Regions from separate parts of the Mesorhizobium sp. 43Arga genome, predicted to be linked through region 1. Evidence: predicted binding sites of a transcription regulator. Region 1 holds the regulator's gene; the other holds the start of a gene.
The links. Region 1 encodes PhoB, which activates phosphate uptake and scavenging genes when phosphate is short. Its sites were predicted from a motif close to TGTCATNNANCTGTCAT; they were not measured.
Positions count from the first base shown of each region.

Region 2: the regulator PhoB is predicted to act here: its motif matches at 2,506-2,522, upstream of ACWGS8_RS08805 (esterase-like activity of phytase family protein).

Region 1 is NZ_JBSKBO010000001.1:411,671-415,590, forward strand. Features, by position in the region: gene pstA (phosphate ABC transporter permease PstA) at 1-5, shown strand, start outside; gene pstB (phosphate ABC transporter ATP-binding protein PstB) at 2-805, shown strand; gene phoU (phosphate signaling complex protein PhoU) at 831-1,538, shown strand; gene phoB (phosphate regulon transcriptional regulator PhoB) at 1,558-2,247, shown strand; gene ACWGS8_RS02035 (ROK family protein) at 2,260-3,510, opposite strand; gene xylF (D-xylose ABC transporter substrate-binding protein) at 3,785-3,920, shown strand, end outside.
Region 2 is NZ_JBSKBO010000002.1:478,370-482,289, reverse strand. Features, by position in the region: gene ACWGS8_RS08810 (L,D-transpeptidase) at 64-855, shown strand; gene ACWGS8_RS08805 (esterase-like activity of phytase family protein) at 927-2,390, opposite strand; gene ACWGS8_RS08800 (GcvT family protein) at 2,688-3,920, shown strand, end outside.

The DNA of each region.
Region 1 (3,920 bases):
AATGAGCCAGATGTTGTCTCCAGACATGACGATCGCCGCCGAGGCGGTGACCAAGGCCAAGATCGAGGTCAAGAACCTCAACTTCTACTACGGCCAGTCGAAGGCGCTGAAGGATATCACGCTGTCGCTGCCCGAGCGCAGCGTCACCGCCTTCATCGGCCCGTCGGGTTGCGGAAAGTCGACGCTGCTGCGCGTCTTCAACCGCATCTACGAGCTCTATCCCAAACAGACCGCCGAGGGCCAGGTGCTGCTCGACGGCCAGAACGTTCTCGACCGTTCGCAGGACCTCAACCTGCTGCGCACCAAGATCGGCATGGTGTTCCAGAAGCCGACGCCATTCCCGATGTCGATCTACGAAAACATCGCTTTCGGCGTCAGGCTCTACGAGAAGATCAGCAAGGCCGAGATGGACGGCCGTGTCGAGCAGGCGCTGAAGCGCGCAGCACTGTGGACCGAGGTCAAGGACAAGCTCAATGCCAGCGGCCTCAGCCTGTCGGGCGGCCAGCAGCAGCGGCTGTGCATCGCCCGCACCGTGGCGGTGAAGCCGGAGGTCATCCTGCTCGACGAGCCGGCCTCGGCGCTCGATCCGCTGTCGACCGCCAAGATCGAGGAACTGATCGACGAGCTGCAGGCCGACTACACGATCGTCATCGTCACCCACAACATGCAGCAGGCGGCGCGCGTCTCGAAGCAGACGGCCTTCATGTATCTGGGCGAACTGGTCGAATTCGACCGCACCGAAAAGATTTTCACGTCGCCTCGCGAGAAGCGCACGCAAGACTACATCACTGGCCGCTTCGGCTGATCGCACGCATACGAGGACCAGGATCATGGCCGAACACACAGTCGCAGCCTTCGACGAGGATCTCGGACAGATCAGCAGGCTGATCAGCGACATGGGCGACCTTGCCGGTTCGATGGTCGGCGGCGCCACCAAGGCGCTTCTGAACTCCGACAATGCTCTCGCTCAGCGCGTCGTCTCCGACGATGCCATCATGGATGCGCGCCAGCGCGAACTCGACGACCGCGCCATCACGCTGATCGCCAAGCGCCAGCCGATGGCCGACGACCTGCGCCATGTCGTAGGCTCGATCCGCATGGCCGGCGACCTTGAACGCATTGGCGACCTTGCCAAGAACATCGCCAAGCGGGTCGGCACTGTCGGCCTCAGCGCCACGCCGCGCGACCTGTCGCATTCCATCGACGCCATGGCCCAGCTGGTGCTGATCCAGGTGCAGGGGGTGATCGAGGAGTATGCGGCGCGTGATGCCGCGGCCCTGGCGAAGCTGCGTGCCGACGACGAGCGGATCGACGTCAAATACACCTCCGTCTTCCGCGAACTGCTGACCTATATGATGGAAGATCCGCGCAACATCACGGCCTGTACGCATCTGTTGTTCTGCGCCAAGAATCTCGAACGCATCGGCGACCACGTGACCAACATCGCCGAGAATGCGTACTATGTCCTGACCGGCACGCAACTGCCCGCCAACCGTCCAAAACAGGACGAGACGGCGATGTCGGCGCCGGTGGCCTGAGCTCAGGGGTAACCAATCGATGATCGCACCACGCATCATGGTGGTGGAGGACGAGGAGCCGCTGGGTGTGCTCCTCCGCTACAATCTGGAATCGGAGGGTTATCAGGTCGAGGTGGTGACTCGCGGCGACGAAGCCGAAATCCGCCTGCAGGAGAACGTGCCCGATCTCCTGGTGCTCGACTGGATGGTGCCGGCGGTGTCCGGCATCGAGCTCTGCCGGCGCCTACGAATGCGGCCCGAGACCGAGCGGCTGCCGATCATCATGCTGACCGCGCGGGGCGAAGAAAGCGACCGGGTACGTGGGCTCTCCACCGGCGCCGACGACTATCTGGTCAAGCCGTTCTCGACGCCGGAATTCATGGCTCGCGTCAAGGCGCTGCTGCGCCGCGCCAAGCCGGAAGTGCTGTCCAGCGTGCTCAAGGTCGGCGATATCGTGCTCGACCGTGAATCGCACCGGGTCTATCGCAAGAAGAGCGAGATCCGGCTAGGGCCGACCGAATTCCGCCTGCTCGAATTCATGATGCGGCATCCCGGCCGCGTGTTCTCACGCAGCCAGCTGCTCGACAATGTCTGGGGCGAGACGATCTATATCGACGAGCGCACCGTGGACGTGCATGTCGGCCGGCTGCGCAAGGCGGTCAACAATGGCCGCATGCCCGACGTCATCCGCACCATTCGTGGGGCGGGCTACGCGATCCGCGAGGATTGAGCACGACCTGACTCAGGCGACGTTTTTCTTCGCGGCAAGGCCTGCTTTCGTTTGCACGCCCGGCGCGAAAATCTCCTGGTCGACGAAGGTCAGGGCGCGCATGGCGCAGCCTTCGCGGATCAGCGGCAGTTCGTTCGGCTCGGTGTCGAAGGAGATCGACTCCGAATGCTGGCCGCCGGCGGTCTGGGCAATGGCCTCGCGCAACGCCGGCTCGATCAGGTCGAAGGCGGCGGCGCTGACGCCGACCATGGCCACGGGCGCGGGATCGATCAGCGCAAACAGGCTGCCGAGGCCGTAGCCGAGTGCCTCCCCGGCCTTGCGATAGGCTTCGCGCTCAGGCCCGTCGCGTTCGCGTGCCGTCGCGGCGAGCGCCCGCATCTGCGCGTCGCTGACATCGGCAACCGGCTCGGTGTCCTCGCTGAGCTGCCTGGCGTTGCGCCAGATGGCATAGTTGCCGGCATAGGCCTCGACGCAGCCACGCCGCCCGCAGCGGCAGAGCGCGCCGCCGGGCCGATGGATCATATGGCCGAACTCGCCGCCCGAGGAATGGGTGCCGGTGAACAGCTCGCCCTTCAGCACCAGCCCCATGCCGATACCGTGCGAAAGCAGGATGGCGATGAAGTCGTCGCGATAGCGCTCGGGATCGCGCCAGCGCAGCGCCACCGCCATCATATTGCAGTCGTTTTCCATGGTGGCGGGGATGCCGAACTCGGCTTCGAGTATGTCGGCGAAGGCGATGTCGGTCTGCGGGGTGATCGGCGACCAGAGCATTGCCCGGGCCTTGGTGTCGGTGATGCCCTGGATCGCCAGCGCGATACGGGCGACGCTGCGCACATCGATGTCGGGATCCTCGAGACGCCGCCTTACGATGGCCACGCATTCGCCGATCAGCGCCTCGCGCGACATGGTCAACGTGTCCAACCGGCGCTGTTCTTCCGATATCACCTGGCCGGCATAGTCGATGACGGCGACCGACAGGAAATTCAGCGACAGCACCACGGTCATCACAGTCGCGGCCTCGGGGTTGAGGCCGAGGCCGACCTGCGGCCTGCCGCGCTTCAGCGCGCCGGCCTCGCTGGGCCTGCCCTCGGCCAGGATGCCTTCGCCGATCAGGTCGGAGGAAATGGCCGATATGGTCGAATGGCTGAGGCCGGTGGTCGCGGCGATCTCGGTGCGCGAGGGCCGGCCGGCCCGGCGCACGGCCGCAATCACCATGGCGCGGTTGCGCCGGCGCAGATCGTCGTGGCGGATTCCGACCGACATGCTTTTTCACATCCTCCCGATCGCCGCGGTTCTTCCGGTCCTCCCTCGAACGCTGCCGGCGACACGATCAAATACTGGCAGAAGCGGCCAGTCCTGTCATTTATTTATTCCGAGGCTCGAAAAAAAATCAGAAGGACATCAAAATCCCTCAGAATCGTTGTTGACAGCGTTCCGGTGTTGGATCAGTGTTTTTTCGAGGCTCGAAAAAATAGAGCCTTTGTGCCGGCCTTCGGGCCAGTTTGGTCGCGCCATACGCGGCGCAGGGAGGAATATCATGAAGAGATTCACAGCCGCCATCCTGGCGGGTGTCGCCATGTCGCTGACGCTTGCGTCGGTCGCGCAGGCGAAGGACAAGGTCATCGGCGTTTCGTGGTCCAACTTCCAGGAAGAGCGCTGGAAGACCGACGAGG
Region 2 (3,920 bases), on a different contig from region 1:
CTATTGATCCCTGGGGCGTGGGGCCCGCATTCCTATCAGATCTTGCGAATAGCCGGGGGGTTCATGTCCGATAGTCCGCTGTTTTCCGAGCGCCTGAGCCGGCGCGCGCTTCTCGGTGCGTCCGCGTTGGGCGCGGCCTCGATGGCTCTTACGGCGTGTAAAACGGCGGAGGTGGTGACGCCGCCGCCGGTGGCCGCGGCGCCACCCGACACGGCGTTCGGCGATACCGTGACCATGTACGCGGCGCGCACCGACGAGGGCTATCAATTGCCGGCGATCCCGGTGGCCAAGCTCGATCCGAAGTTCGTGCGCCAGATCGTGGCCGACCCGACGGGAGAAAAACCCGGCACCATCGTCGTCGATGTCTCCGAGCACTTCCTCTATCTGGTGCGCGACGGCGGCAAAGCCATCCGCTACGGCGTCAGCCTCGGCAAGGCCGGTTTCGGCTGGACCGGCAGCGCCGTGGTTCAGGCGCGGAAGAAGTGGCCGGTGTGGACGCCGCCGCCTGAAATGATCCAGCGCCGGCCGGAACTGGCGAAATTCAAGGACGGCATGCCGCCCGGCCCGCAGAGCCCGCTCGGCGCTCGCGCGCTCTATCTGTTCCGCGACGGCAAGGACACAATGTACCGGCTGCACGGCACGCCGGAGTGGGATTCCATCGGCAAGAACGCCTCGTCGGGCTGTGTACGCTTCATGAACCAGGACATCATCGACCTCTACAGCCGCGTCAACGGTCCCGCGCAGGTCTTCGTGCGGCCGAACCTGTCGGCCGCCGGCAAGATCATGGCCGTGTCGAGCAGGACAGCCGAGCCGATCGATGCCGGCGTCCCGAAGGACGCGGAGTTCTTGAAGTAGCCTTCACGATCTGCCTGCGTAAAACGGGAGATAGGCGGACGCGCCAAGCGCGCCCGCCTGGATGACGGTCGTTACTTCTTGGCGAGGCCGGGCAGCGTGACCTGATAGACCAGGAACATGGTGTCGACATTGGCACCGTCGTCGGCCTTGTAGGGCGCGCCGACCTGGAAACCGTCCTGGGCAAGGAAGTCGTTGTCATTGGCGACGAACAGGAAGTAGTCGTCGGGCAGCTTCGGATCGAGCACGCTGGCCAGCGACATCGCTTCCCACTTCTCCGAGAGGTTGTTGTGGTCGTTCGGCGCGCCATTGTGCAGGCCGAAGCGATTGAGCTCAGCATTGTCGTTGATGTCGATGAAAGGCGTCAGCTTGGCCGGCGTCACCGACGGATCGAGCACGCCCTTGGGCGCGACTGGCTTGTCGGCGGCGTCGAAAGGGCCGCCTGCGATGTCGGTCGCGGCCGAAACGTCGACGACGAAGATCTGGCGCAGAAGCGAGGTGTCGCCCTTGACGCCCTGGCCGTTGCCGCTGTCGCGCGCCAGCATCAGGAAGGACGTGTCCGACAGCGCCACGATCTCGCTTTGCGCGGCGACCTTGGTCTTGCCCTTGGCGTCCTTGAACACCGGCAGCGGCACGACATATTCATGCGCCAGCTTGAGATGGGCCAGGTCTGAGGCGTCATAGACCAGCGCCCTAGTGTTTTGCCGGGTCGAACCCGAATCGCCGCCATCCTGCCTCGTCGCCGACTGCAGCACGGCGATCAGGAACTTGCCGTCCGGCGTCATCGCCATGCCTTCCAGGCCCTGGTTGTTCTGGCGGCCGGTCTCGGGATCCTTCGGGTCGGGCTCGGCGGCACCTGGGCCGGGATTGTCAGAGGAGAAGTTCGGCGCGCCCTTGCGCATCGGCACCAGGGCCGCCGGCGGCTGGGTCGCCGACAACAGGCGGCCTTGCGCCGAGAAGTGGTAGATGTTGGGGCCATATTCGTCGGAGATGAACATCGAGCCGTCGGATAGCCGCACGACCGCCTCGTTGTCGAGGGCGAGCTTGCCATTGGTGGCGGCCGGCAGCATCGGCATGTCGCCGGCGGCGGCGCGCACATCCGACAGCGGATCGAGGCCGGTGGCGTCGGCGCCCTTGTCATCGGTCAGAAGCATGGTGTCGGCAAGCGTCGCCTTGACTTCGGTCTGTTCCTGGCCAGCGGCGCCTGGTGCTGCCGGCGTGAACTCGATGCCGATCGTGTTGAGGCGCGGCCGGTAGTCGGTGGTGCCGGCGACATTATAGCCGCGATCCGGCAGCAGCCAGAGCGAACCCTTGTAGGTGCCCGCATCATGCGTCCAGCTCGATGTGTCGATCGCCATGCCGGAACCCGAGCCGAACGTCTCGCCGAATTTGTCGCGCTGAGCGGCCGGGATGCGGCCTACGCCGACCAGGCCCTTGTTGACGAGGCCGATCGCAGTGCTGTCGGCGAGCGCTGGCGACAAGGCGGTGAACAAGGCCAGCGCGACGCCGAGCGAGGCGGTTCGGTGCAGGTGTTTCATGGATGATCCTCTTTGTGACAGATGTGCCGGAGCGGCCGAAGAGCAAAAAAGCTGAAAGAGGCGGTACATCGATGATGCCGCGCGCCGCCCCCCTAAAGCGGTCTACGGCGCGAACATGATGCTTGCGTGACATTGCGGCATGCCCGCCGGCCAGCGCGTTCACAGGTCGGGAAAAACACGCGGTGGGGCGGAAGAATGGATCATCCCCACGCGTCCGCCCGAGCGTGCAAGCGCGGTACTGGACACATATGTCTAGCGTATGTATGGTGCTGTCTCTGACGCATTGGGAGGGAAGCCTTGAAGTCGCACTACCGTGCAGTCGTCATCGGGGGCGGGGTGGTCGGCGCCTCGGTGCTTTACCATCTGACGCGGTTCGGCTGGTCTGACGTGGCGCTGATCGAGCGCGCGGAACTGACGGCCGGCTCGACCTGGCATGCGGCAGCCGGGTTTCATGCGCTCAACGCCGATCCCAACGTCGCGGCGCTGCAGGACTACACTATCAAGCTCTACCGCGAGATCGAGGCCGAATCCGGCCGGAATATCGGCCTGCACATGACAGGCGGCGTGAACATGGCCAGCGATCCGCAGCGCTGGGAATGGCTGAAATCGGCCTGGGCGGTGTTCCAGTCGGTCGGCATCGAAACCGCCCGGCTGGTGACGCCCGACGAGATCAAGGAAATCTGTCCGATCGTCGACGTCACCGGTGTGCTCGGTGGTCTTTACGATGCCAATGAGGGTCATCTCGACCCCTATGGCACGACGCACGCCTATGCCGGCGCCGCGAAAAAGCGTGGCGCCGACATCATCCTGCGCAACCGCGTGATCGAGCTGAAAGCGCGCGCGGACGGCCATTGGGATGTCATCACCGAGCAGGGCACCATCATTGCCGAGCATGTCGTCAACGCCGGCGGATTGTGGGCAAAGCAGCTCGGCCACATGGCAGGCGTCAACCTGCCGGTGACGCCGATGGAACATCACTACTTCATCACCGAAGACATTCCGGAAGTTGCCGCTCTCGACCGGGAACTCGGGCTAGCGGTCGATCTCGACGGCTTTTCCTACCTGCGCCAGGAGCGCAAGGGCGTGCTGCTCGGCGTCTACGAGCAGAACCCGAAGCACTGGAACATGGACGGCGCGCCATGGGACTACGGCATCGAGTTGATCCCGGAGGACATCGACCGCATCAGCCCGGAACTCGCCAAGGCGCATGAGCGCTTCCCTTGCCTGGCGACAGCAGGTATCCGCAAATGGGTCAACGGCGCATTCACCTTTACTCCCGACGGCAATCCGATCGTCGGACCGGTGCGCGGCCTGAAAAACTACTGGGTCGCCTGCGGCGTCATGGCCGGTTTCAGCCAGGGCGGTGGCGTCGGCAAATCGCTGGCCGAGTGGATGATCCATGGCGAGCCGCAGGCCGACATTTTCGGCATGGACATTGCCCGCTACGGCGCCTTTGCCGCCAACCGTGAATATCTCAGACAAACGACGCGGCAATTCTATGCCCGCCGTTTCGTCATGACCTTTCCCAAT